Regions from separate parts of the Streptomyces sp. NPDC037083 genome, predicted to be linked through region 3. Evidence: riboswitches for the same ligand, from Rfam matches in the RefSeq annotation. Region 3 holds a riboswitch; each other region holds the start of a gene.
The links. A riboswitch is a leader RNA that binds a small molecule or an ion and turns the genes downstream of it on or off. The one in region 3 is predicted to bind cobalamin.

Region 1: linked by a shared signal. The riboswitch ahead of ACZ7DE_RS12880 (CbtB domain-containing protein) and the one ahead of ACZ7DE_RS05700 (prenyltransferase/squalene oxidase repeat-containing protein) in region 3 are both predicted to bind cobalamin.
Region 2: linked by a shared signal. The riboswitch ahead of ACZ7DE_RS20015 (cobalamin biosynthesis protein) and the one ahead of ACZ7DE_RS05700 (prenyltransferase/squalene oxidase repeat-containing protein) in region 3 are both predicted to bind cobalamin.

Annotation. Positions count from the first base shown of each region.
Region 1 covers NZ_JBVJSQ010000004.1:167,559-176,927, reverse strand. The annotation lists gene ACZ7DE_RS12895 (histidine phosphatase family protein) at 1-504, shown strand, start outside; gene ACZ7DE_RS12890 (hypothetical protein) at 499-849, opposite strand; gene ACZ7DE_RS12885 (CbtA family protein) at 1,086-1,844, opposite strand; gene ACZ7DE_RS12880 (CbtB domain-containing protein) at 1,864-2,085, opposite strand; cobalamin riboswitch at 2,122-2,279, opposite strand; gene ACZ7DE_RS12875 (MFS transporter) at 2,543-3,841, opposite strand; gene ACZ7DE_RS12870 (cysteine desulfurase-like protein) at 4,311-5,543, shown strand; gene ACZ7DE_RS12865 (Fur family transcriptional regulator) at 5,663-6,100, shown strand; gene katG (catalase/peroxidase HPI) at 6,170-8,392, shown strand; gene ACZ7DE_RS12855 (family 43 glycosylhydrolase) at 8,669-9,369, shown strand, end outside.
Region 2 covers NZ_JBVJSQ010000007.1:58,704-68,072, forward strand. The annotation lists gene ACZ7DE_RS20005 (inorganic phosphate transporter) at 1-863, shown strand, start outside; gene ACZ7DE_RS20010 (hypothetical protein) at 898-1,119, shown strand; cobalamin riboswitch at 1,268-1,409, shown strand; gene ACZ7DE_RS20015 (cobalamin biosynthesis protein) at 1,509-2,483, shown strand; gene ACZ7DE_RS20020 (cobyric acid synthase) at 2,480-3,988, shown strand; gene cobN (cobaltochelatase subunit CobN) at 3,985-7,659, shown strand; gene ACZ7DE_RS20030 (putative cobaltochelatase) at 7,656-9,369, shown strand, end outside.
Region 3 covers NZ_JBVJSQ010000002.1:194,089-203,457, reverse strand. The annotation lists gene ACZ7DE_RS05720 (ECF transporter S component) at 1-67, opposite strand, end outside; gene ACZ7DE_RS05715 (ABC transporter ATP-binding protein) at 64-1,893, opposite strand; gene ACZ7DE_RS05710 (CbiQ family ECF transporter T component) at 1,890-2,963, opposite strand; gene ACZ7DE_RS05705 (SCO2322 family protein) at 2,956-3,654, opposite strand; gene ACZ7DE_RS05700 (prenyltransferase/squalene oxidase repeat-containing protein) at 3,651-4,889, opposite strand; adenosylcobalamin-variant (AdoCbl-variant) riboswitch at 5,016-5,087, opposite strand; gene ACZ7DE_RS05695 (MBL fold metallo-hydrolase) at 5,213-6,238, opposite strand; gene ACZ7DE_RS05690 (tetratricopeptide repeat protein) at 6,560-9,058, opposite strand.

The DNA.
Region 1 (9,369 bases), on a different contig from region 3:
CGGGCCCGTGCCGCGGCCGGCGCGCTGCCCTCGGCCTCGCGTGTCGTGACGTCCGCGACGGTGCGCTGCCGGGAGACAGCCGCCGCGCTGGGCCTCGACACGGCGCAGGCGGTGGAGCCGGAGGAGTTGGCGGCGCTGGACGTCGGGCGCTGGCGGGGCCTGACCCTCGCCGAGGTCGGCGCGGGCGAGCCGGAGGCGGTGGCCCGCTGGCTCGCCGACCCCGCGTCCGCGCCGCACGGCGGGGAGTCCGTCGGGGACCTGTGCGCACGGGTGGCCGCCTGGCTGGATGCGTCGTCGCGGGCGGACGGCCGTACCCTCGCCGTGGTCGAGCCGGAGGTCGTGCGGGCGGCGGTGGTCCATGCGCTGGGCACGCCGGCGGCGGCCTTCTGGCGGCTCGACGTGCCGCCGCTCACCGCCACCTCGCTGAGCGGGCGCGGCGGCCGCTGGAACCTGCGGCTCGGGCATCCGCCGGACTCGGCCGAGGCCTCCGCCGAAGGATCATGACGCCGCATCCCGGTGACGTCGCAGCAGTGCCGCCACGGCGCAGCGCAGGCAGTCGACGTCCGGGTCCGCCGGTGCGGCTGCGGCTGCCTCGCACACCGGCCCATGCGACCCGGACGTCCCGCCTTCCCGGGGGCAGTCCTCGGCCGGGCCGGCGGCGACCAGCGTCTCCAGGTCCCGCAGAAGCCGCTCGGTGCGCTTCAGTTGCTGACCGAGGACGCGGATCCTGGCGCTCTGGCCGCCGATCTGCCGTCGGCTGTCGATGAGTTGCTCGTACTCCCGCGGTGTCAGGGCGACCGCTTCGCGGCCTCCCAGGGTGATGCGGCGCGGCTGGGGCTGTCCGGTCACCTCGGGCTCTCCGCTTCTCGCCGCTGTCGGTCCCGGGGTGCGGTCAGGTCGGCAGGGCGGGTCGATGGGACGACAGGGCGGGTCGACGGTCGATGTCGTCGCTGCCCGGAGAACGCGAGAGGGCCCCCGGACGGTTCCGTGGGCCCTCTCGTCGTCGTGTCGGTGAAATCGTCCGGTCTGGTGAAACCGTCCGGTCGGCGACGTCGTCGTGTCGGCGAAGTCGCCTTGCCGCCAGGTCAGTTCGGGGCGGGCGCCGCCGAACCCGCCGACACGGTGGCGGGCTTGGGGTGCAGCAGTCGCTCGGCCAGTTCGCCGAAGGCGAGGCCGAAGCCTGCCCACATCGTGACCTGCATGGCGAGCGAGGAAAGGCGGAACCGCCACAGCAGCGTGGCCGGGAAGTCCCCCGGAACCTCGTTGACGGCGGGCAGGAAGGCGTAGGCCAGCCCGACCACCAGCACGAAACCGAGGACGGCGACGACGGTGGCGTACCAGTTGCCGAGCCGCGGCGCGAGCCGCTTGCCGACGATGACCGCGGCGACCGCGAGGAGCACGCCGAGCACCATCATGAGGAAGTACAGGGTGGTCCGCTTGGCGATGGTGTCGTGGTCGCCGACCGCGGGCGGGTTGGCCGGGTACTTCAGGAAGGGCACGACGTACACGGTGAGCAACCCGGCCCCCGACAGCAGCAGCGCCGTGGCCCGGGGGGTGAAGCGTCCGACGCGGCCGAGGGCGAAGCAGTAGGCGAGGGCGGCGATCCCGCCGAAGGCCACCCCGTAGACCAGGACGCCGGTGGCGAGGCCGGCGGTGGACTGCAGCCCGCGGGAGACGAGTTCGACCTCGTGCTCGTGCGCGGCCGCGTGGGACTCCTCGAAGCCGATGGCGCCGTCGACGTACGGCTCGCCGAGGAAGTAGGCGACGAACAGGGCGAGCACGCCGGCCCCGAGGCCGGCGAGCATGCCCCGAACGAGCAGGTTTCTTACCGTTGCTGAGTTCATGGGTGTGCGGCGCCCCTGATCAGTGGCAGGGGAAGCCGAGGAGGTGACGGGCGTCGTGCACCCATTCGTGGACGCCCTCGCCGGAGACGACGGAGGTGGCGCCCTGCTCGGCGCCGACGAAGTAGAGCAGGACCAGCATCAGGACGCCGAAGAAGACCGCCCAGGGGGCGATTGCCTTCAGCGGCAGCTTGGCGGGTACGACGGGGGTGGTGACGGTCGGCTGGGCGACATGCTGCGCCATGGCAGGGCCTCCTCTGGGAGTTCGCGTCCCATCTCGGTGGTGCACAGGACGACGGTCCCGGGTCTGACTCGCGATGCGCCCCGTCAGTGAGAAGCGCATCGATCACAGTGGCGCGACCGTGCCGGATTTCCACCGGCTTCCGTGATCCCGTCGTCGATATCAGAGCGACGGTACCGTGTGTCGCGCCCATGGCCAATACCGCACCACCTGCCGTGATGCCGCTCTCCGCCGCGACGTGGCCCGGATCACCGCGGTTTCCCCCTGTCCGCCCGATCCTCGCCGGCCGCGGTCGGGAGCGGCGGGCGCCGGGCGCGCAACGGGAATTCCGGTCCCGTAGCCGGGTCGGGGTCGGGCAACGGGCTCCGGACCGAGTGACGGTTTCCGGCCACATGACGAGTTTCCGGTCAAGTTGCGGGCGCCGTCCGGCCCGAGGCGCTCCCAGGGGGCGGACGAAGCGTCATGCCGACTGCTGTGGAAGCGGTCGGGGAGCGGTGGCGTCCGCGTGACGCCGCGCCGCCCACAGTCCCGCCGCGAGGGCCGCGGCGGCCAGCCCCAGGACGCCCACCGCATGCGCGAGACCGCCGACTGCCGAGGCCACGGCCAGGAGTACCAGCGGGCAGACGAACTCGCCGCCGAAGAAGGCCGCCGTCCACAGTCCGGTGCCCCGGCCGCGGTCCTCGAACGCCAGCCGGGACATGGCGCTGGTGAGGAGCGCGGGCAGCAGCAGCCCCGTGCCCAGGCAGTTGAGCACCGCTCCGACGATCAGGAGCGGTGCGTCGGACGCGAGGGACATCACCGCGAAACCGACCGCGCAGAGCGCGAGGACGGCGGGCAGCATCGGGTCCGGGGAGCGCTTGAGCCGGGCGAAGGCGACCGCGCCGCCGACGGTGGCGGCGCTCGCGGCCGCGGTGGCCAGGCCGATCACACCGGAGTTCGTCACGCCGAGGTCGTCCAGCAGGTACGCCATCTCCACGGGGACGGTGTAGAAGACCATCGCCCCGAAGAAGGTGAGCGCGCAGATGCCGGCCATCTGCCGCCACGGGAACGACCCACGGGCCTGCGCCTCGCCCCGCGGCTGGGCCTGAGCCCGGACCTCGGCGGACGCCGTGCGCGCCGCGGGCCTCGGCAGCGGGTTCGGCAGGACGACGGCCATCAGCGGGGCGAGCACCAGGCTCACCGTGTAGACCCAGAAGGGCACACGCCAGCCGGCCGCCCCGGCCGCACCGCCGACCACGAAGAAGACGGTGGCGGACGCGGAGGCGCACATGGTCTGCAGGGCGAGGTACTTCACCCGGCGACGACCTGTGTAGTAGTCGCCGATCAGCGTGGTGCAGCAGGTCATGATGGCGGCCTCGGCGACACCGACCAGGGCGCGGCTGGCGATGATCGCGCCGAGCGAGTCGAGCCAGAGCGGCGCCGTGCCGAACGCGGCGTACAGGACGGTCGCCACGACCAGCAGGCGTTTACGGCCCAGCCGGTCCACGATCACCCCGGCGAACGGGGCCAGCAGCGCCAGCGCCAGCGCCGGCACGGTCAGTGCGAGAGGGACCAGCGCCTCGGCGCCCGTGCTCGACTCGAAGTGGTCCTGCATCTTCGGCAGCACCGGGGCGATCAGCACCGCCCCCAGGATGGGCAGGCAGCTGCCCGCCATCAGCAGGGTCACCCGCAGCAGATGGGCCGGGCCCGCGTCGGCGACGGGCGGGGGGACGGTGTCGTCGACCGTGACAGCAGAAGGCGGGGGCACGGAACCGGGCATGGCGACTCCAGGTGACGGCGTGAGGGACGGCTCGGGGATGACGAGAGGGACGGTTCAGGGGACGGCACGGGTGAGCGGGCACGCCGCACGGGCGCCGACCGCGGCGCGAGGCGGGCCGGGAGGCCGTACGCCGCCGGAGGATCCGGACACGGCGGCGTGCGGGTAGCGACGACTATGGGGCGGGCGGGGCGCCCGTCGCCATCCCCCGCGCGATCCGAATCCCGTATCCGGGGCATCCACGTCGTGGATGCGCGCCGCGCCACGGGTGCGGCGCGGCCGTGCACCGTTCTCAGCGACGGCCGAGCGGGGCGGGTTCGCCGACACCACGGACGCCACGGCCGTCACGGACGCCGAGGGGCACGCCCGCCCACTCGCACGTCGAGGCTCTGACGATCAAGGGGCGAACGCTTCACGCCAGGTCGCCGTGATCCGCTGGTGGGCCCGGACGAGGGGTGCCAGAGTCGGAGCCATGGCCATCGACGTCGCCGCCCTGCGGGCCCACTTCCCCTCCCTCGCCCACGGCCTCGCCTTCTTCGACGGACCGGGCGGGACGCAGACCCCCGTCCCGGTCGCCGAGGCCGTCGCCCGGACGATGACCGGCCCGCTGTCCAACCGCGGACCGGTCAGCGCGTCGGAACGCAACGCCGAGCGGGCCGTCGCCGAGTTCCGCGCCGCCTACGCGGACCTGCTGGGGGTGGCGGCGAGCGGCGTGGTGCACGGGCGCAGCGCCACGCAGCTCACCTACGACTTCTCGCGCCACCTGGCCAAGGAGTGGCGCGCGGGCGACGAGATCGTCCTCAGCCGGCTGGACCACGACGCCAACGTGCGGCCGTGGGTCCAGGCGGCCGAACGGACCGGGGCCGCCGTCCGCTGGATCGACGTCGACGACGCGACGACGGAACTCGACCTCGCCTCCTACGAGCGGGCGCTGTCGCCGCGGACGCGGCTGGTCGCGGTGACGGCGGCCTCGAACGTGCTGGGCACCAGGCCGCCCGTGCGGCGGATCGCCGACCGGGCCCACGAGGCCGGTGCCCTGGTGTTCGTCGACGGGGTGCACTACGCCGCACACCACCTCGTGGACGTGCCCGCGCTCGGGGCCGACCTGTTCGTCTGCTCGCCGTACAAGTTCCTCGGACCGCACTGCGGTGTGCTCGCCGGATCGCCCGACGTGCTCGAACGCCTCAGGCCGGACAAGCTGCTGCCGTCCTCGAACGCAGTGCCCGAGCGCTTCGAGTTCGGGACCCTGCCGTACGAGATCCTGGCGGGCGCCACCGCCGCCGTGGACTTCCTGGCCACCATGGACACGGGGGGCGAGGGGGACGGCGCGCGGGACGCTCCGGAGCCGGGCGCGTCGCGCAGGGAGCGGCTGCGGCGGTCGCTGTACTCCCTGCACGAGCACGAGAACGTGCTGCGCGCCCGGATGGAGGCGGGGCTGCGCGCGCTGGGCGCCGCCGTCACCGTCCACTCGAAGGCGCCGGACCGCACCCCGACCGTCCTGATGGCCCTGGAGGGCCGGGACGCCCGGGAGGCGCAGGCGCATCTGGCCGCCCGGGGGGTGGTGGCCCCGGCGGGCTCCTTCTACGCCTACGAGGTCTTCGCCGCGCTGAAGCTGGAGGACCCCGCGCTGCGGGTGGGGCTCGCGCCCTACAACGACGCCGAGGACGTCGACCGGCTGCTCGACGGGCTGTCCTCGTTCCTCTGAAACGCCCGGGGGGCGCCCGCCCGGCGGGGCGCCCACGCACATCGCGACACACGCCGTTCTCCAGACTTGCACCGTTCGTTTTCTTGAATCGTTCGTGTTTATGCCGTAGGTTCGGGCGCATGACATCACCCCGCACACCGACCACCGCCGAGGAGCTGCGCGGTGTCGGCCTGCGGGTGACGGCCGCCCGTGTCGCGCTGCTCGAGACCGTCCGGGAGGGCGACCACCTCGGCGTCGAGGCGATCGCCTCCGGCGTCCGCGACCGCGTGGGCCACATCTCCCTGCAGGCCGTGTACGAGGCCCTGCACGCCCTGACCACGGCGGGGCTGGTGCGCCGCATCGAGCCGCCGGGCAGCCCGGCCCGGTTCGAGGGGCGCGTAGGGGACAACCACCACCACCTCGTGTGCCGGACGTGCGGCGTCGTCGCCGACGTCGACTGCGCGGTCGGCCACGCCCCCTGCCTGACCGCCGTCGACGACCGGGGCTTCTCGATAGACGAGGCCGAGGTCATCTACTGGGGCCTGTGCCCCGCCTGTTCCTCCGCCCGCAGTACCTGAGCACCCGCAGCGACCACCCGACCTGCGGTTCGTGAGCATGTGATCCGACCAGTCCAGAAGGATTCCCCCATGACCGAGAACCATGACGCGATCGTGACCGAACCGAAGGCGGCGGAGGCAGGTGGCTGCCCGGTCGCGCACGACCGCGCCCTGCACCCGACCCAGGGCGGCGGAAACCGCCAGTGGTGGCCGGAGCGGCTCAACCTGAAGATCCTCGCGAAGAACCCGGCCGTGGCGAACCCGCTCGGTGAGGACTTCGACTACGCCGAGGCGTTCAAGGCGCTCGACCTGGCCGCCGTGAAGGCGGACATCGCCGAGGTGCTCACCACCTCGCAGGACTGGTGGCCCGCCGACTTCGGCAACTACGGCCCGCTGATGATCCGCATGGCCTGGCACAGCGCGGGCACCTACCGCATCAGCGACGGCCGCGGCGGCGCCGGCGCCGGTCAGCAGCGGTTCGCCCCGCTCAACAGCTGGCCGGACAACGCCAACCTGGACAAGGCCCGCCGTCTGCTGTGGCCGGTCAAGAAGAAGTACGGCCAGTCCATCTCCTGGGCCGACCTCATGATCCTCACCGGCAACGTCGCGCTGGAGCAGATGGGCTTCGACACCTTCGGCTTCGCCGGCGGCCGCGAGGACGTCTGGGAGGCGGAGGAGGACGTCTACTGGGGTCCCGAGACCACCTGGCTCGACGACCAGCGCTACAGCGGCGACCGCGAGCTGGAGAACCCGCTCGGCGCCGTCCAGATGGGCCTCATCTACGTCAACCCCGAGGGCCCGAACGGCAACCCCGACCCGCTGGCCTCGGCGCGCGACATCCGTGAGACGTTCCGCCGGATGGCGATGAACGACGAGGAGACGGTCGCCCTGATCGCGGGCGGTCACACCTTCGGCAAGACCCACGGCGCGGGCCCGGCGGACCACGTCGGCGACGACCCCGAGGCCGCCTCGCTGGCCGAGCAGGGCCTCGGCTGGAAGAGCAGCTTCGGCACCGGCAAGGGCGGCGACGCCATCACCAGCGGTCTGGAGGTCACCTGGACCTCCACGCCGACGCAGTGGAGCAACGGCTTCTTCGACAACCTCTTCGGCTTCGAGTGGGAGCTGACGGAGAGCCCGGCCGGCGCCAAGCAGTGGGTCGCCAAGGACGGCGCGGGCGCGGGCACCGTCCCCGACGCACACGACCCGTCCAAGCGTCACGCCCCGACGATGCTGACGACCGACCTGGCGCTGCGCTTCGACCCGGTCTACGAGCAGATCTCGCGCCGTTTCCACGAGAACCCCGACCAGTTCGCAGACGCGTTCGCCCGCGCCTGGTACAAGCTGACCCACCGTGACCTGGGCCCGAAGTCCCTCTACCTCGGCCCGGAGGTCCCGTCGGAGACCCTGCTGTGGCAGGACCCGCTGCCGCAGGCCGAGGGCGAGGCCATCGGCGCCGAGGACATCGCCGCCCTCAAGGCCAAGCTCCTCGACTCGGGGCTGACCGTCTCCCAGCTGGTGTCCACGGCATGGGCGTCGGCGTCCTCCTTCCGCGGCAGCGACAAGCGCGGCGGCGCCAACGGCGCCCGCATCCGCCTGGAGCCCCAGCGCGGCTGGGAGGTCAACAACCCGGACGAGCTGGCGCAGGTGCTGCGCGTCCTGGAGGGCGTCCAGGCGGAGTTCAACTCCGGCGCGAAGAAGGTCTCGCTGGCCGACCTGATCGTCCTCGGCGGCGCCGCCGCCGTCGAGAAGGCCGCCAAGGACGCCGGGCACGACGTGGAGGTCCCCTTCACGCCGGGCCGGGTGGACGCCTCGCAGGAGCAGACGGACGTCGAGTCGTTCGCCGCGCTCGAGCCGACCGCCGACGGGTTCCGCAACTACGTCGGCAAGGGCAACCGCCTCCCGGCCGAGTTCCTCCTGCTGGACAAGGCGAACCTGCTGACCCTGAGCGCGCCCGAGATGACGGTCCTCGTCGGCGGTCTGCGCGTGCTGGGCGCCAACCACGCCCAGTCCTCGCACGGCGTCCTCACCGACGCCCCGGGCAAGCTGACGAACGACTTCTTCGTCAACCTCCTGGACCTGGGCACCACCTGGTCGTCGACGTCCTCGGACCAGACCACGTTCGAGGGCCGCGACGCCGCCACGGGCGAGGTGAAGTGGACCGGCACCCGTGCCGACCTGGTCTTCGGCTCGAACTCCGAGCTCCGCGCGCTCGCGGAGGTCTACGCGAGCGACGACGCGAAGGAGAAGTTCGTGAACGACTTCGTCGCGGCCTGGGTCAAGGTCTCCAACCTCGACCGGTTCGACCTGGTCTGATCTCCCGCCCGGGAGTCCGGAACAACTGCACAGACACCACCAGGGCGTCCAGCTCGGTCCACCAGGGCCGGGCGGGGCGCCCTGGCTCGTCTCCCCCGCGAGGCCCACCGCGAGGCCGCCGGCCCCGCCGACGGCTGATTCCCCGGCGCCGATGCACGCGGGTCGAAACCATTGACGAGGACATGCGCACCCCCTATCTTCTGGCCGAAGTTACGAACTACGTTCGAAATGACGAACATTCGCGCAGGCTACTTCACGGACAAGGGACGGTCCCGTATGCCTCGGATGTACCACCGCAGCAGATCGCTGATCCTCTGCGCGTTGGCGCTCCTCGTCGCCCTGGTCGCGGCGACCCAGCCGGTGTCCGCGGCCGACGGCCGCCCGTACACCAACCCATTGAAGTCGGCCAAGGGCGCCGACCCCTGGCTGGAGTACCACGACGGCAACTACTACCTGATCACGACGACGTTCACCGGCGTCCTCGGCATGCGCAAGTCGCCCACGCTGGCGGGCCTCGCCACCGCGCCCACCGTGCAGGTCTGGTCCGACACCACGCCCACCCGCAACACCAACATCTGGGCGCCGGAGATCCACCAGTTCAACGGTCACTGGTACCTGTACTACTCGGCCGGCCAGGGCGGCGTCGCCTGCTGCGACTCCCAGCGCACCCACGTCCTGGAGAGCGCCGGCACCGATCCGCTGGGCCCGTACACCTACAAGGGGTCGCTCACCGGCTCCAACCTCACGCCCGGCGGTTGGCTGATCGACGCGAGCGTGCTGCAGGCCGACGGAAAACTGTTCCTCGTCGGCAGCGGTTCGGTGAACGGCAGCAGGCAGAGCCTGGTCATCGCCCCGATGAGCAACCCCTACACGCTGTCCGGCACCACGTTCACCGTCATCTCCAGCCCCACGCTGAGCTGGGAGACGTCGGGCGCGCCCGTCAACGAGGGCCCCGAACCGCTCTACCACGGCGGACG
Region 2 (9,369 bases), on a different contig from region 3:
ACGTGCTGGTCACCAAGGTCCTGATCCCGGCGATCGCGGCGCCGATCGTGGCGGGCGTCGCCGCGATGCTGGCGACCCGGCTCTCCTACACCCTCGGCAAGAAGGCCGACGGCAAGGCCGCGGCCAAGGGCTACCGCACGGGCCAGATCGCCTCGGCCGGCCTGGTCTCCCTCGCGCACGGCACGAACGACGCGCAGAAGACGATGGGCATCATCACCCTCGCCCTGGTCGCCGGCGGCGCCGTCGCCCCCGACTCCGACCCGCCCACCTGGGTCATCCTCTCCGCGGGCCTCGCCATCGCGCTCGGCACCTACCTCGGCGGCTGGCGCATCATCCGCACCATGGGCAAGGGCCTGACCGACCTCCAGCCGCAGCAGGGCTTCGCCGCCCAGACCAGCGCGGCCACCGTCATCCTGGCCTCCTCCCATCTCGGCTTCTCCCTCTCCACCACCCACTCGGTCTCCGGTTCGGTGATGGGCGCGGGGCTGGGCCGCAAGGGCGGTGTGGTCCGCTGGTCGACGGCGACCCGCATGTTCGTGGCCTGGGGCCTGACCCTGCCGGCGGCGGCCCTGGTGGGCGCGCTCGCCGAGGCCGTGACCGGCCTGGGCTCCTGGGGCACGGCCGTCGTGGCCGTCTTCCTGATCGCCTCCAGCGCGGCCATCTGGAAGATCTCCCGGCGCGAGGTCGTCGACGCCTCGAACGTCAACGAGACCGCGGAGCCGGCGGGCGTCGTCACGACGGCGATCGCGGCCGTCACCCCGCCTCCGGCGGGCCAGATCGCCGACGACCTGACGGCCACCATCCCCTCCCCGGCCCCCGAGCCCGTGGCGGCCCCCGCCGCCCCGCCGGCCGCGACCGTCTGAGCCGGCGCGTCCGGTCCGAAGGAAGAGAAGCATCATGAAGATCGACTGGGCAGCCCTGGGCTCCGTGTTCGGCGTCAGCCTCGTGGTCACCGTGGGCCTCGTGGCCCTGTTCACCCTCGGCGTCATGGGCCTGTCGCGGCAGGAGCGCGCGACGGCGGAGGGCGGCTCGGCCACCCTCGCGGTGACGGGCGCGTACGCGTGCTTCGCGGCCTGTGCGGCGGCGGTGGCGTACGGGATCTCGCTGATCGTGGCCTGACGCGTCGGCCGTGACCTGACGCGCCATCGGACACCCAGGGGGTGCGGGACGGATCGCCGTCCCGCACCCCCTGTCCGTGTGACCCCGCCGATCGCCCGCGTGTGGGGTTCTGCACACTCTCCTCCTGCAGGTCAACAGCAAGTTGACGACCCTTCCGGGCCCGTGGTGGACTGCCCGAGCCATGTACGGCGGCAGAAGAGGAAGCCGGTGCGAATCCGGCGCGGTCCCGCCACTGTCACCGGGGTAGTAACCCCCGGGAGCCAGGAACTCTCGCCGCGGTCTCGTCGAACCAGGGCGTGGACACCCTGAGTGAGGACACATAGCCATGCTCGGCTGCCCGTCTCGCGTCGCCATCAGGTCGCTGCCCGCCCTCACGGCCGGCTGAGCCGATGGGTGCCGATCGCGTCCACGCGTACGGCGCCGCCGCCGGCCTCCTCGGCGACCTGCTCCTCGGCGATCCCCGCCGGGGACACCCGGTCGCCGCGTTCGGGCGGGCTGCGGGCGCCGTCGAGCGGCTGCTGTGGCGGGACCACCGGGGGTGGGGCGCCCTGCACGCCGTCGTCTGCGCGGGCGGCGCCGTCGCCCTGGGAGCCGTCGCCTCGCGGGCCGTGCGCGACCGTCCCGCCGCCTCCGTCGCCCTCACCGCAGCCGCCACCTGGGCGGTCGTCGGGGGCACTTCCCTCGTCCGCGAGGCCCGGCGCATCGGCCGGGCCCTGGAGGCGGGGGACGTCGAGGCCGCCCGGGAACGGCTGCCGCATCTGTGCGGGCGCGACCCGCAGGCCCTGGACGCCGACGGGATCGCCCGGGCCGTCGTGGAATCCGTCGCCGAGAACACCTCCGACGCCGTCGTCGGCGCCCTGGTGTGGGGCGCCGTGGGCGGGGTGCCGGGGCTGCTCGGGTTCCGGGCCGTCAACACCCTCGACGCGATGGTCGGACACCGGTCGCCGCGCCATCTGCGCTACGGGTGGGCCTCGGCCCGGCTCGACGACGTCGCCGGGTGGCCGGGGGCACGGCTGACCGCCGTGCTCGCCGCCGTCGCCGGAGACGATCCGCGGGGCGCGGTACGAGCCTGGCGCGCCGACGCCGGCAAGCATCCCAGCCCCAACGCGGGCCCCGTGGAAGCGTCCTTCGCGGGCGCCCTCGGGGTGCGGCTGGGCGGGACCCTGTCCTACGGCGGCCGGGTGGAGCACCGGCCCGTGCTCAACGGGGCGGCGGGGCGGCCCGTCGTCGCGCGGGACATCGAACGCGCCGCGCGGCTGTCCCGCCACGTCGGCCTGCTCGCGCTCGGCGTCACCGTCGCCGCGCGCTTCGTCGCGAAGAACGCGCGCGACACGCTGGGCGCGCGGAAGGGGCGTACGTCATGAGCGGGGGTCTCCTCGTCGCCGGCACCACCTCCGACGCCGGCAAGAGCGTCGTCACGGCCGGGATCTGCCGGTGGCTGGTGCGGCAGGGGGTGAAGGTCGCGCCGTTCAAGGCGCAGAACATGTCGCTGAACTCGTTCGTGACGCGGGAGGGCGCCGAGATCGGGCGGGCGCAGGCCATGCAGGCGCAGGCCTGCCGCATCGAGCCGACGGCGCTGATGAACCCGGTGCTGCTCAAGCCCGGCGGCGAGCAGAGCAGTCAGGTGGTGCTGCTGGGCAAGCCGGTGGGCGAGCTGAGCGCCCGCGGGTACCACGGGGGGCGGCAGCAGAAGCTCCTCGGGACCGTTCTCGACTGTCTCGCCGGATTGCGGGGCACGTATGACGCGGTGATCTGTGAGGGGGCCGGCAGTCCTGCCGAGATCAATCTGCGGCGGACGGACATCGTCAACATGGGGATCGCCCGCAATGCCGGGCTGCCCGTGCTGGTCGTGGGCGACATCGACCGCGGCGGCGTCTTCGCCTCGTTCTTCGGGACCGTGGCGCTGCTCTCCCCCGAGGACCAGGCGCTCGTCGCCGGGTTCCTCGTCAACAAGTTCCGGGGGGACGTCTCCTTGCTGGAGCCGGGCCTCGACATGCTGCACGGGCTGACCGGACGGCGGACCTACGGAGTGCTGCCGTTCCGGCACGGGCTCGGGATCGACGAGGAGGACGGGCTCCGCGTCTCGCTGCGCGGGACCGTGCGGGAGTCCAACACCGCTCCGCCCGTGGGGGAGGACGTGCTGCGGATCGCCGTCTGCGCGATCCCGCTCATGTCGAACTTCACGGACGTGGACGCGCTGGCCGCCGAACCCGGCGTCGTCGTGCGGTTCGTGGACCGGCCCGAGGAACTGGCCGACGCCGACCTCGTCGTCGTTCCGGGGACCCGGGGGACGGTCCGTGCCCTGGAGTGGCTGCGCGAACGGGGGCTGGCCGAGGCCCTCCTGCGCAGGGCCGCCGAGCAGCGGCCCGTCCTCGGCATCTGCGGAGGCTTCCAGATCCTCGGCGAGCACATCGAGGACGAGGTCGAGTCCCGGCGCGGCCGGGTGGAGGGGCTCGGAGTCCTCCCGGTCCGGGTGCGGTTCGCCCGGGAGAAGACCCTCACCCGGCCGACGGGCGAAGCCCTCGGCGAACGGGTCGAGGGGTACGAGATCCATCACGGGGTCGCCGACGTCATGGGCGGCGAGGCCTTCCTCGACGGCTGCCGGGTCGGCCAGACCTGGGGCACGCACTGGCACGGCTCGCTGGAGTCCGACGGGTTCCGGCGGGCGTTTCTGCGCGATGTGGCGGCCGCCGCGGGCCGCCGGTTCGTGCCGGCCCCCGACACCTCCTTCGCCGGGCTGCGCGAGGAGCAGCTCGACCGGCTCGGCGACCTGATCGAACAGCACGCGGACACCGACGCGCTCTGGCGGCTCATCGAGTCGGGCGCGCCGCAAGGACTGCCTTTCATTCCACCGGGAGCGCCCGCATGAGCACAGTGTTGTTGTTGTCGACCGCCGACACCGATCTGCTGGCGGCCCGGGCCGCCACGGGCGCCGACTACCGGATCGGCAACCCGACCCGGGTCGGCGTCACGGACGAGCTGCCCGCTCTCCTCGACGGCGCGGACATCGCCGTCGTACGGCTGCTCGGCGGGAAGCGGGCCTGGGAGGACGGTCTCGCCGCGCTGCGGGCGTCCGGCGTTCCGACCGTACTGCTGGGCGGCGAGACCGTGCCGGACGCCGAGCTGATGGCCGAGTCGTCAGTGCCGGCCGGGGTCGTGGCGGAGGCGCTGCGGTACCTCGTGGAGGGCGGGCCGGCCAACCTGACCGAGTTGGCGCGGTTCCTCTCCGACACCGTGCTGCTGACCGGCGAGGGGTTCGTCGAACCGCAGAAGATGCCGGAGTACGGCGTCCACGGCGAGCGGGCGTTCACCGAGGGACGGCCGACCGTCGGCGTGCTCTTCTACCGGGCCCACGAGCTGAGCGGCAACACCGCCTTCGTGGACACCCTGTGCGACGCGATCGAGGCGCGGGGCGCCAACGCCCTGCCCGTGTACTGCGGTTCGCTGCGCGGCGCGGACGCCGGGCTGTACGAGATCCTCGGCCGCTCGGACGCCGTCGTCGCCACCGTCCTGGCCGCCGGCGGCGCGCACGCCTCGCAGGCCTCGGCGGGCGGCGACGAGGAGGCGTGGGACGTCGGGGCGCTCGCCGAGCTGAACGTGCCCGTGCTGCAGGGGCTCTGCCTCACGTCGTCGCGTGCGGCCTGGGACGAGTCCGACGCGGCGCTGTCCCCCATGGACGCGGCGATGCAGGTCGCGATCCCCGAGTTCGACGGGCGGCTGGTCACCGTGCCCTTCTCCTTCAAGGAGCAGGGCCCCGACGACGTCCCCGTGTACGTCGCCGACCCCGAGCGGTCGGCGCGCGTCGCCGGGATCGCCGTCCGGCACGCGCAGTTGAGGCACAAGCCGAACGGCGACAAGAAGCTCGCGCTCGTGTTCACCGCCTACCCGACCAAGCACTCGCGGGTCGGCAACGCCGTCGGCCTGGACACGCCCGCCTCGGCCGTGCGGGTGCTGGATGCGCTGCGGGACGCCGGGTACGTGGTCGAGGGGCATCCCGACGACGGGGACGAGCTGATCCACCGGCTCATCAACGCCGGTGGCCACGACGTCGAATGGCTCACCGAGGAGCAGCTGGCCGCCGCGCCGGCCCGGGTGCCGCTGGCCGACTACCGGGCCTGGTTCGACAGGCTCGACCCGGAGCTGCGGGCCGCCATGCTGGAGGCGTGGGGCGAGCCGCCGGGCTCGCTGTACGTCGACGGGGACGACATCGTGCTCGCCTCCCTGCAGTTCGGGAACGTCGTGGTGATGATCCAGCCGCCGCGCGGGTTCGGCGAGAACCCGATCGCGATCTACCACGACCCCGACATGCCGCCGTCGCACCACTACATGGCCGCCTACCGGTGGCTGGAGGCCCCGGCGTCGGAGGGGGGCTTCGGCGCCGACGCGGTCGTGCACATGGGCAAGCACGGCACGATGGAGTGGCTGCCGGGCAAGGGACTCGGGCTGAGCGGCGGCTGCGCGCCGGACGCCGTCCTCGGCGACCTGCCGCTGATCTACCCCTTCATCGTCAACGACCCCGGCGAGGGCACCCAGGCCAAGCGGCGTGGGCACGCCACGGTCGTCGACCACCTGGTGCCGCCGATGGCGCGGGCCGACACCTACGGCGACCTGGCGAAGCTGGAGCAACTGCTCGACGAGTACGCGCTCGTCTCCGACCTCGACCCGGCGAAGGCGCCGGCCGTGCGCGCGCAGATCTGGACGCTGGTGAAGGCCGCCGAGCTCCACCACGACCTGCACGTCGACGACCAGCCGGACGACGACTCCTTCGACGAGTTCGTCATGCACATCGACGGCTATCTCTGCGAGATCAAGGACGTGCAGATCCGCGACGGGCTGCACGTCCTGGGCGGCGGGCCGGTCGGCGAACCGCGCGTCAACCTCGTACTGGCCGTGCTGCGCGCCTCGCAGGTGTGGGGCGGGAAGGCGAACGCGCTGCCGGGGCTGAGGGCGTCGTTCGCGGCCCACTTCGGGCTCGACGAGAAGGAGCTGCTGTCCGAGCCGGGGGCGCCCGTGAAGGCGCCGGTGGAGCTGACGGACCTCGTCGAGGGGCCGTCGCGGACGGCGTCCGACGCGATCGATCTGCTGGAGCAGCTGTGCCGGCGGGTCGCGGAAGGCATGGAGGCACGGGACTGGGCGGTCGCGGAGAGCCGCGCGCTGGTGCGTGACGTGCTCGGCGGCGCCGAACTGCCCGACGCCGTCGCGGTGCTGGAGTTCGCGTGCACCGAGGTGGTGCCGAGGCTCGCCCGGACGACGGACGAGATCGGGCACATCCTCAAGGCGCTGGACGGCGGTTACGTTCCGGCCGGGCCCTCCGGCTCGCCCACGCGCGGCCTGGTCAACGTGCTCCCCACCGGTCGGAACTTCTACTCCGTCGACCCCAAGGCCATCCCGTCCAGGCTGAGCTGGGAGGTCGGGCAGTCGCTCGCCGACTCCCTCGTGCAGCGGTATCTGCAGGACACGGGCGGGTATCCGAAGTCCGTCGGCCTGACGGTGTGGGGCACGTCGGCCATGCGCACGCAGGGCGACGACATCGCCGAGATCCTGGCGCTGCTGGGCTGCCGTCCCGTCTGGGACGACGCCTCGCGCCGGGTGACGGGGTTCGAGGTCGTCCCGCTCGCCGAGCTGGGCCGGCCGCGCATCGACGTCACCGTCCGTATCTCCGGCTTCTTCCGGGACGCGTTCCCGCACGTGGTCGGGCTGATCGACGACGCGGTGCGGGCGGTGGCCGAGCTGGACGAGCCGGCCGAGTCCAACTTCGTGCGCGCCCACGTGGACGAGGACACGGCCGCGCACGGGGACCGGCGGCGCGCGAGCGCCCGCGTCTTCGGCTCCAAGCCGGGGGCGTACGGGGCCGGTCTGCTGCCGCTGATCGACGCCCGCAACTGGCGCTCCGACGCCGACCTCGCCGAGGTGTACGCCGTCTGGGGCGGGTACGCCTACGGGCGCGGGCTCGACGGCCGGGCGGCGCGCGGGGACATGGAGACGGCGTTCAAGCGGATCGCAGTCGCCGCGAAGAACGTGGACACCCGCGAGCACGACCTCGTCGACGCCGACGACTACTTCCAGTACCACGGCGGCATGGTCGCGATGGTGCGCCACCTGACGGGCGCCAACCCCGAGGCGTACGTCGGCGACAGCGCCGTGCCCGACCAGGTGCGGACCCGCACCCTGGGCGAGGAGACGCACCGCGTGTTCCGCGCCCGGGTGGTCAACCCGCGCTGGATGGCGGCGATGCGGCGGCACGGCTACAAGGGCGCCTTCGAGATGGCGGCGACCGTGGACTACCTGTTCGGCTACGACGCCACGGCCGGGGTCGTCGACGACTGGATGTACGAGAAGCTCAGCGCGGAGTACGTGTTCGACGCGGACAACCGGGACTTCATGAAGAAGTCCAACCCGTGGGCGCTGCGCGGGATCACGGAGCGACTCCTGGAGGCCGCCGAACGCGGCCTGTGGGCGGAGCCGGACGCCGACACGATCGAGCGGCTGCGCGCCACCTACCTGGAGCTGGAAGGCGACCTGGAGGACGACCAGAAGTGAGCACTCCTTTCCCGTTCACGGCCGTGGTCGGCCAGGACGACCTGCGGCTCGCACTGCTGCTGAACGCCGTGTCGCCGGCGGTGGGCGGCGTGCTGGTCCGCGGCGAGAAGGGCACCGCCAAGTCGACGGCCGTGCGCGCCCTGTCGGCGCTCATGCCCACGCTGGACGTGGTCTCCGGCTGCCGGTTCTCCTGCGACCCCGACTCCCCCGACCCCGCCTGCCCGGACGGCCCGCACGAGCCGGGGGCGTTCGAGACCCGGCCGGCGCGGATGGTCGAACTGCCGGTGGGCGCCTCGGAGGACCGGCTGGTCGGCGCCCTCGACATCGAGCGGGCGCTGGCCGAGGGCGTCAAGGCGTTCGAGCCGGGGCTGCTCGCCGCGGCACACCGCGGGATCCTCTACGTCGACGAGGTCAACCTCCTGCACGACCACCTGGTCGACCTGCTGCTGGACGCGGCGGCGATGGGCGCCTCGTACGTCGAGCGCGAGGGCGTCTCGGTGCGTCATGCCGCACGGTTCCTGCTCGTCGGGACGATGAACCCCGAAGAGGGCGAACTGCGGCCGCAGTTGCTGGACAGGTTCGGGCTGACGGTGGAGGTGGCCGCCTCGCGCGAGCCCGACCAGCGGGTGGAGGTCGTGCGGCGCCGGCTCGCCTACGACGACGATCCCGACGGGTTCGCCGAGCGGTGGGCGCAGGAGGAGGCCGACGTGCGCGGGCGGATCGTGGCCGCGCGCAAGCTGCTGCCGTCGGTGCGGCTGGGCGACGGGGCGCTGCGGCAGATCGCGGCGACGTGCGCGGCGTTCGAGGTGGACGGCATGCGGGCCGACATCGTGATGGCGCGCACGGCGACCGCGCTGGCGGCCTGGGCGGGGCGGACGGACGTCCTCGCGGAGGACGTGCGCCAGGCCGCGCTGCTGGCGCTGCCGCACCGGCGGCGCCGCAACCCCTTCGACGCGCCCGGTCTCGACGAGGACAAGCTCGACGAGACGCTGGAGGAGTTCTCCGGGGAGGGCGACGAGGACCAGGATCCCGACCCGGACGGACCCGGCGGCGGGGGCGGCGGGCAGCCGCCGTCGGAGCCGGACGGCCCGCAGGGCGGTGACACCGGCGCGCGTCCCGAGGCCGGCGAGGGCGGCGAACCGGAGCCTTCGGGCGCCGGCGCCGGTGAGCAGCAGGCCGTGCGGGCCGCCGAGCCGTTCCGTACGAAGGTGCTGAGCGTGCCGGGGCTCGGCGAGGGGGCCGCCGGACGGCGCTCGCGGGCCAGGACCGAGCACGGGCGGACGACGGGGGCGCGCCGGCCCCGGGGCGCGCTGACCAAGCTGCACCTGGCGGCGACGGTGCAGGCGGCCGCACCGCACCAGCGGGCGCGGGGACGGTCCGGGCCGGGACTGGTGGTGCGGCGGGACGATCTGCGGCAGGCGACCCGGGAGGGGCGGGAGGGCAATCTCGTGCTGTTCGTCGTCGACGCCTCCGGGTCGATGGCGGCGCGGCAGCGGATGAGCGCCGTGAAGGGCGCCGTGCTGTCGCTGCTCCTCGACGCGTACCAGCGGCGGGACAAGGTGGGGCTGGTGACGTTCCGGGGGTCCGCCGCCGATGTGGCGTTGCCTCCGACGTCGTCCGTGGACGCGGCGGCGGCCCGGCTGGAGTCGCTGCCGACCGGCGGGCGGACGCCGCTGGCCGCAGGGCTGCTCAAGGCGCACGACGTGCTTC
Region 3 (9,369 bases):
TCGTGCTCGTTGTCGGGGCGGTCGTCCTCGTCGTCGAGGCGGTCCTCTTGGTCGTCCGAGCGGTCATCGCAGCGCCCGCCTCACCTGCGCGACGGTGAGCCACTCCTGCGGGGCGAGGATCTTCGTCACCTGCGGGGCGAACGACGGGGACGAGACCACCACCTCCGCCGTCGGGCCGTCGGCGATCACCTCGCCCTCCGCCAGCAGCACCACCCGGTGAGCCAGCTCCGCTGCCAGCTCCACGTCGTGCGTGGCCAGCACGATCGCGTGACCGGCCGAGGCCAGCTCGCGCAGGACGGCGACCAGGCGTGCCTTCGCCGCGTAGTCCAGGCCGCGGGTCGGCTCGTCGAGGAGGAGCAGCGGCGGACGGGCGGCGAGGACGACCGCCAGCGCGAGCGTGAGGCGCTGGCCCTCCGAGAGGTCGCGGGGGTGGGTGTCGTCCGAGATGCCGGGGAGGAGATCCGAGACCAGGGCGCGGCACGTGCCGGGAGCGGCCCCCGCGTCCCGGTCGGCGGCCACGCACTCGGCCGCGACCGTGTCGGCGTACAGCAGGTCGCGCGGCTCCTGCGGGACCAGGCCGACGCGGCGGACCAGGTCGCGGGCAGAGGTGCGGTGCGGGACCGCGCCGCCGACGAGCACCGTGCCGGCGGACGGCTCCACCAGGCCCACGAACGTGTTGAGCAGCGTCGACTTTCCGGCGCCGTTGCGGCCCATGAGGGCGACGGTCTCGCCGGGCCCGACCGTGAGCCCTACGTCGCGCAGGGCCTGCACACCGGCCCGGCGCACCCCCAGGGCGCGGGCCTCGGCGGGCGGCGCGGGGACGCCGGGTGCGGATGCGCCGGGGGCGGGCGTGGGTACGGGTGTCGGGCCGGCGGTGGTGGCGGTCCGGCGGAAGCGGCGGCGGGCGGGGGGCTTGGCGGCTGGTGCTGGTGCCGGTGGCTGTGTGACAGGGGCCCGTAGGGAGGCGTCCCGTGCCGGGGCCTCGGCGGTCCGTGTCGGAGGCTCGGCGGTCCGTGTCGGGTCCGACGGTGGGTGGGGTGAGTGGGCGTCGCGGGACGAGTCACCGGGGGCCTCCCGTTCGGCCAGTCGCTCCCGCAGGTCGCCCGCGCGGCGTCGGGCGTCCCGCACGGTCAGCGGCAGGGGGGACCAGCCGGCCAGCCGGCCCAGGTCCACCACCGGCGGGAACACCGGGGACACGGCCATGACGTCCGCCGGGGCGCCGAGCAGCGGGGCCGCCCCCGGGGAGGGCAGGAGCGCCACCTGGTCGGCGTACTGCAGGACGCGTTCCAGGCGGTGCTCCGCCAGCAGCACCGTCGTGCCGAGGTCGTGGACGAGCCGCAGGAGGACGGCGAGGACCTCCTCCGCGGCCGCCGGGTCGAGCGCGGACGTCGGCTCGTCCAGGACGAGCACCCGGGGGTGCGGGGTGAGGACCGAGCCGATCGCCACCCGCTGCTGCTGGCCGCCCGAGAGGGTGGCGAGGGGACGGTCGCGCAGACCGGCCAGACCGAGCAGGTCGAGGGTCTCCTCGACGCGGCGCCGCATCACCGGCGGTGCTAGGCCCAACGACTCCATGCCGTAGGCGAGTTCCTCCTCGACCGTGTCCGTCACGAAGTGCGAGAGCGGGTCCTGGCCCACCGTGCCCACGACGTCGGCGAGTTCGCGCGGCTTGTGCGTGCGGGTGTCGCGGCCGGCGACCGTGACGCGGCCGCTCAGGACCCCGCCGGTGAAGTGCGGGACGAGGCCGCTCACCGCGCCGAGCAGCGTCGACTTGCCCACCCCCGACGGGCCCGCCACCAGCACGAGTTCACCCTCGGGGACCGTGAAGTCGACGTCCCTGACGGTGGGTTCGGCGGCCCCGTCGTACGTCACGGAGACGCTCTCGAAGCGGATCACGACGGCTCCTTGTACACGAACGCGGGCAGCAGGGCGAGGAGTACGGCCGCCGCCGGCCACAGGGGGAGGGCGGGCGCGGTCAACGGGACCACCCCGGGGTGCAGGGCCGCCGGGTCGGCCGACCCGGCCACGGTGAGCAGGGCGGCCACCGCGGCGCCGGAGGCGGCGATCAGACAGGCGCGCGGGCTCCAGTGGTCCGGGCGGTAACGGGTGCGCGGGGAGCGGCGGCCGCCCAGCCGCAGTCCGGCCAGCGCCGCGACGACCCCGGCGAGCAGCACCGGCAGGCCGTACGAGCCGCCCGCCGCGGTCAGCAGACCGTACGTTCCGGCGCAGACGCCGAGCAGTCCGCCGAGCGTGAGGACCGCGGTCGTGCGGCGGACGGGGGCGGGGACGTCGGCGGTACGGCCGTAACCGCGCGCGTCCATCGCGGCGGCGAGGGCGACCGAGCGCTCCAGCGCGCCCTCCAGAACCGGCAGCCCCACCTGGAGGAGACCGCGCAGCCCCCGGTCCGGACGCCCCCGCAGGCGGCGGGCGGCGCGCAGACGGTGGACGTCCGCGATGAGGTTCGGGGCGAAGGTGAGCGCCACGACGACCGCCACGCCGGTCTCGTACAGCGCGCCGGGGAGCGTCTTGAGCAGACGGGAAGGGCTGGCCAGGGCGTTCGCCGCGCCCACGCAGACGAGAAGGGTGGCCAGCTTCAGACCGTCGTAGAACGCGAAGAGCAGCCCCTCCGCCGTGACCGCGCCGCCCAGCCGGATGCCCTGCACCCAGTGCGGCAGCGGGACTTCGGGCAGGGCGACGAGCACATGCGTGCCGGGGATCGGGGAGCCCAGCGCCACCACGAAGACCAGACGGACGACGAGGACTGCGAGGGCGAGCTTGAGGAACGCGGAGTAGGAGCGGGCCCAGGGAGTGTCGGGGCGGCACACCGTGACGACGTACGCGGACACGGTCAGCAGGAGGCCGAGCAGCAGCGGGTTGGTGGTGCGGGTCGCGGCGGTGCCGAGACCGAGGGCCCACAACCACCAGGCGGCGGGGTGGAGTTGCGGGCGGGAGCGGCGGTCAGCCATTCCCGCGCGAACCCCGCCGCCGCGCCTGCCACGCCGCGGCCGCGCCCAGCGCCGCCACCGCCGCCGCGCCCGCGAACAGCCCGACCGACGGGCCGCCGTCCTTCCCGCTCCCGTTCCCGTTCCCGTCCTCGCTCCCGTTCCCGTTCTCCTTGGCCGCCGTGGGCCGCCGGGTGCGCGTCCCGTCCGCCGAGACCTGCTCACCGCACCCGGTCTCCGGATACCCGGAGATCGCGCACAGCAGGGCGTTGGCGTCGTAGCGCAGGGGCTTGGCGACCGCGGCGAGCGCCTCGGCCGTCGTCGCGGCCGGGGTGACCCGGGCGCAGGCCGTGCGCGGCGACGGCGGTGTCCCGCCGCCGCTCGGGGCGTCCGCCGCCGTGCCGAAGTCGATGACCAGGGCCACCCGCTTCGTGCCGTCCTGCGCGGGCGTCCTCGCGCAGATCGCCGCGAAGGAGGCGGCGCCGCGCGGCTGCGAGGCGTCCTTGGAGTCCTCGCTCACCGCGAACCGGAAGCCCTGCACGTCGCCGTCGGCGGGGCGGGCGGTGGACGGTCCCTGGGTGGCGTAGGTCCAGTGGTCGCCGGCGCGGTCCCAGAAGGACCAGTAGCGGTAGCCGGCGGCCTGGGCCGGCTGAGCCGCGCCGGCCAGGAGCAGCGACAGCGCGGCGAGGACGAGGACGGCGCACCGGCGTGTCACGGCTGCCGCTGCTTCCGGCCCCGGGCGCTGATCAGGAAGCCGATGCCGACGCCGGCGACGAGGAAGACGCCGACGATCCACCAGACGCCGTACCCGGACTCCGAGTCGTCCTTGCCGTCGGACGCGGCCGTCCGCTCCGCGGCCTTGTCCGTGGCCTGCGGGGCCGGTCCCGTCGCGTTGAGCTGTGCGACCAGGTCGGCGCCGCCGAAGTGGCGGGGGTCGGCGCCCATGGCGTGAGCCGCGAAGACCAACTGGGCGTAGGCGGCGGGACCGCTCTGCCGCGCCCAGCCCGCGGCGTTCTGCTCCAGCCAGGCGAGAGGCTTCTTCGCCTGCGCGGTCCACCCGTGGGCGGCGAGGGCGACGACCGCGTCGGCGGTGTTGCCGTAGTCGGGCTGGTTCTCTGCGCCGGGCAGGGCCGACTCCAGATGGCCCTTCTTCCCGATCGTGCCGGCGAGGTAGGCCGAGCCGTTGCGGGCGAGCTGGTCCGGGGTGAGCGGGTCGGGCGAACCGCCGCAGACGGGGCCGTCCTGCGGCGTCTTCCCGGCCGTCGTCACGAACCCCTTGCCGAGGGCGCCGAGCACGCCCGCCGCCGTCGCGTCCGCGTTGGCCGCGAGGCCGCCCTTCTTGTCCGGCTGGTAGGCGAACGCGCCGCCGCCGGCCCGGTCGCAGGGGATGGAGAGCTTCACCAGGGCGTCGTACGGCGACTTCCCGGCCTTCTTCACCTCCGCGGGCCGCTGTCCGGCCGCAGTCATCGCCCCCGCCACGACGGACGTCGAGTTCGCGTCGCTGGGCCCGCCGGGGGAGTAGCCCCAGCCGCCGTCGGCGTTCTGGACGGACTTCAGCCAGCCGAGCGCCTTCTGCGCCTCGGCCCGGTGGCCGCCGAGCGCGGCGAGCGCCTGCACCGCAGCCGCCGTGCTGTTGGTGTCCACCATCAGCTTCGCGTCGCACGGCTTGGCGGTGTCGGCGCGGAAGGCGGCGAAGGCGCCGTTCGCGCACTGCTGCCCGGCCAGCCAGGCCACGGCCGAGTCGGCCGGGGTGACACCCGCCGTGTGCTGCGCGAGCAGGGCCAGCGACTGGCGCCAGACACCGTCGTACGTCGGGTCGGTCGTGCCGTACAGCCCGTCGGGTATCGCCACCGACGGGGTGGGGGACGGGGTGGCGGCGACGGCGGGGACGGCGGCGCCCAGCACGACGGTGGCGGCGGCCAGGGCCGCGGCGCTGCGGCGTACGTTCATGATCGGCGGGTGCCTCTCCCTGTGGGGGAGCCGGGCAGCACGGGGCGACCCCGGCGGCTCGGCTCCGTATGCCTCGACGGTGCCGTGCGGCGGCGGACCTGCCGACGCACATGAGCCGGTCACGGTCCCGTACCGGGCGATCCGGCTGTCACGGTTGCGGGTCAGCGCCGGATTTGCACCGGCTTCCCCCTGTACGGGTGTGATGACGACGCGGCCACTCTACCGGCAGGTAGGAAGGCGCCCGAGGGGTGCCCGGCGGGCGGGGCCGGAGCCCTGCCCGGGCTCGTGGACGCGCCCGTAGGGCGGAGGCCGGGCTCCCGCGTTCACACCGCCGCGTACGTCACCGGATCGCTCCCCGTGACCGCCTCCGCCCGCCCCAGCTTCACCAGCCGCCGCAGATGCGCCTCCGCCTCCGAGACGGCGATGTTCCTCGACCCGTAGGGGATCTCCGCCCAGGGCCGGTTCCACTCCATGCGCTCGGCGAGCTGCCAGGGGGTGAGCGGGGAGGCGAGGAGGGCGAGGAGCTGTGTGAGGCGCTCCTCGTGGTGGGAGAGCAACTCCCGTACCCGGGACGGTGCGTCGGTGAAGGCGTGCTGGTGTGCCGGGAGGATCTCGGCGGGGGCGAGGCGGCCCACGCGTTCGAGGGAGTCGAGGTAGTCGCCGAGCGGGTCGGTGACCGTCAGGTCGTCGGGGTCCTCGTAGAGGCCGATGTGCGGGGTGATCCCGGGGAGCACGTGGTCGCCGGAGAACAGACGGCCGTGACCCGGGAGTCCGGCCGGGTGGTCCTCCTCCAGGTGGAGGCAGACATGGCCGGGGGTGTGGCCCGGGGTCCAGATCGCGCGCAGCCGGCGGCCGGGCAGATCGAGGAGCTCGCCGGGGACGATCTCGCGGTCGGGGAGGGCCGGGGACAGCCCCGGCAGAGTGCGGCGGCGCGCCGTGCGCAGCGGTGCGATGTGGGACTCGGGGGCGCCGGCCGCCGCCAGCTTCTCGGCCATGTAGGCATACCAGCGTTCGGGGCGGGTCCGCCGGGTCCGCCGCACGATCGACGCGTCCGCTGCGTGCATCGCCACCCATGCCCCGGAGGCCTCCCGCACCTGCGCGGACAGTCCGTGGTGGTCCGGGTGGTGGTGGGTGATGACGACGCCGTGCAACTCGGCGACGGACGTGCCGCAGGCCGCGAGCCCCGCGCCGAGGGCTTCCCAGGAGGCGGGGTCGTCCCAGCCCGTGTCGATCAGCACCGGCCCGCGGTCGGTGTCGACGACGTAGACGAGCGTGTGGCCGAGCGGGTTGTCCGGGATGGGAACCCGCAGGGACCGCACCCCTCCGCCATGATCGAGCACCTTCGTCATCCGCCCTCCGTCCCACGGCCATTGCCCACTATAACTAGAACTGGTTCCAATGGGTGCCCAAGTCGACTGACCCTGCTGAGAGTTGGGCTGACCTGCACTGATGCGCGCACCACTTATCGCCGCTTGTCGACCGTTGGTCACCGCTGGACGGCCCGGAGACGGCCCGGGCGTTGGGGCGGCTCCTGGTCGCGTGGTCGGCGAAGTCGCCGCACTTCGCTGCGTCGAGCGCGAGTGGGCGGCGCCCAATGAGCACCGGTCGGTGCGGCCGGAAGCGCACTGTTCACAGGAAGCCGGCGCCCAGAGACCGCAGAAGGGGCAGGTTCACGCGTGCGGTGTCCTGCGACGCAGTGCAGCAAGCAGGCTGCGTTCGACCCGGACTCTGCCCCGTCCTGACTCGTCCGGTATCTGTGCGTAGATGCTGTCCGCCATCTCCAGATGCGCGTCCGCGGAGTCGAGGTTTCCGCTGAGGCGTTCGAGCGTGCACAGTTCCAGTTCCGTCCAGGCGATGCCCCGTTTGTTCCCGATCTCACGGTAGATGGCGAGCGCACTCTCCAGGCGCCTCCGGGACGCTTGAAGATCGCCGGTTACGCGGTGCAGGGAGCCGAGTTCGACCAACGCATCGGCGCGGTTGCGTGTGCCGCCGAGTTCTGTGAACACTCGCAAGGCCTCGGACAACAGAGCAAGCGACTCGGCGTGCTGCCCCCTCATGCGGGCAACGATTCCCAGTTCGCGATCCGCCCACGCCTGTCCGTTGCGGTCGTCCGCGCCTTCATAGATCCGCCGGGCCGCACGGAAGTTCTGCTGGGCAGTGTCGTACGCGCGGTTCTGACGATGGACCGTGCCGATCTCGATGCGGATCCAGGCCTCGTTTCGTTCGTTGCCGATCTCATGGAAGAGGGGCAAAGCCGAGTTCAGATGCTGAAGCGCCGTAGGGTAGTTGCCATTGCGTCGTTCCAGCATCCCAAGCATCCCCTGCGCATCCGCGCGACCTCGCTTGTCATTCTCTCGGCAGTACAACGCCTCAGCCGTTGACGCCCGACCAGCCGCATCGGCGTACTTTCCGGTATGTTGATCAATGGTCCCCAGTTCGGAATGGCAGTTGGCTTGACCGAGCAAGTCACGTTCGGCTTCAAATATCAGCAACGCACACTCGGCTTCATCGCGGGCCTTTGTGTAATCGGCGCGGGTCCGCTCCATCCGGGAGATTTCAAGACGGCATACGGCCTCTCCGCGCGAATCGTCTGCGCGCACTGCGATCCGACGCGCAGCCGAGAGGAGGTCCATCGCCTGGGGAATGTTGCGATGGACGCGCATGTAATACGCGACGGCACTCACCAGCTTCCATGTCTGGTTCCAACTGCGGGCGATCGCGAGACGAATCACTGCCAGCAGATCATCGAAGTTCGCTGAAAGGTATGAGAGCGCCTCCCCCTCCGTCATCGATCTGACACGTGTGAGGACGCGGGAGTCGACGCTCGTGACGACTGGTGCGTTGATATCTGCAGCGAGATCCCTGGCCATGTCCAGGCTTGCCTGGAACAGTCGCTCCAGGGCTCGCTTACACCCGCACTCACACTCAGGCTCCTGCGCACCGGTGCGGTGTCGACCGTCGGCGAGTGCGAGATCCCGCACGTGGTCATGGAAACCGTAGCTGGGGCCGGCCTCGTGCAGGATGCCTACACGGTGGAGTTCTGTGAGCGCCTCCTCTGCTTCTTCCGCCGGCATACCGGCGAGTGCCCCCGCAAAGACTGGCGTCAGATGCGGCCCTGGATGCAGTGCGGAACGGTGCAGTACAAGTCGATCTCGTGACGAGAGGCGGCCGAAGGAGAGAGCGAGGGCGTCGGTTCCTCTGCTCCGTCCCGGAGTTCTCCCGAGGTCTGGAGACGCTCCTGTCAAGAGTTGGCCGACTGCGTGACGAACCATCAGTGGCAGCCTGTGCAGGGCGGCGAGATCGCCCACAGTGGTTCCGGTGACCTCACGCGAGGAACGGCGCATAATCTCAGCGATCATGAAGGCTGCCTCGTGTTCCGACAGCTCCTCAAGTCGGAGGTGAAGATCCGGATCGATTCCGGCTATGGAATCCTCGCGAGTGGTGGCGATCACCAGGCAGTGCTCGGAATTCGGCCGCACCTTTTCTATGTGCTTGGCCTGCGTCACGTCGTCGAGCACCAGGAGCATGCGACGATCTGCCGTGGCGACACGCCATCTGTTCACAAGTTGAGAGGTGTCGAGTGTGGCAGTGGACGCGTCGGGCGTAAGTGTGCCCAGGAGGTCCAGAAGCACATCGCGTACCTCCAGGGGCCCCGTCCCGGAAGCGTGACTGCGGAATCCCATGAAGAGCTGGCCGTCGGGAAAGCGGTCTACCAGTCTGTAGGCAGCCTGTACGGCGAACTCAGTCTTCCCCACACCTGATTCTCCGGTTATGAGGAACAACGTTGCACGGTAGTCATGGCGGGCCGGGTGCGTGACCACCATCTCGAGTTCACGACGGCGCCCGGCGAACACCGCACTCGCAGGCGGCAGCGTGCGTGGCGTGTCGACCCGGCCCGCATGTCCGCTGCGGAACTCACTTTCCGCGCGAGGCGGGTACGTGGCGGCGGCCGCACAGAGCGACACAAGCACAACCAGAGAGGAGAAGATCCACCAGTTCCACTCGGAAGTGACCAAGTTGGTCAGCGCGCCCACCCCGGTGCCGAGTACCGGCCCTGCGGCGAGCAGCAGCTTGCGACGGCGTCCATGCCGGACGGTGGGCTGTCTGGCCAACGATTCACCCGATTCGTCGTAGGCGGGCGGCGGCAGGGGTATCTTCGATGCTTCCACACGGATCGTGTATGAACACGCCCTTTGGGCAGCCGGGCACGTGGTCGGCATGCCCTGTCTGCCGCTGTCACATCGACGCTTCGGCGCTTCAGGTGATCCGGCCGACGCCGAGCAGTCCTCGCGTAAGCGTGTGCTCCTTTCGGGGCCATGCGTCGGCTCCTCCGTGGACACCGGTGCTGTTGGCGGTCCCCAGCTTCCTCACCGGCCCCTGATCATCGGGAAACCGCTGTTCAGGGGCATTCGTGTCTCGTCCGTGGACTACTTCAACCGGAACTGGTATCAGTTTCTGAAATACCGTCAGAAATGAAGGC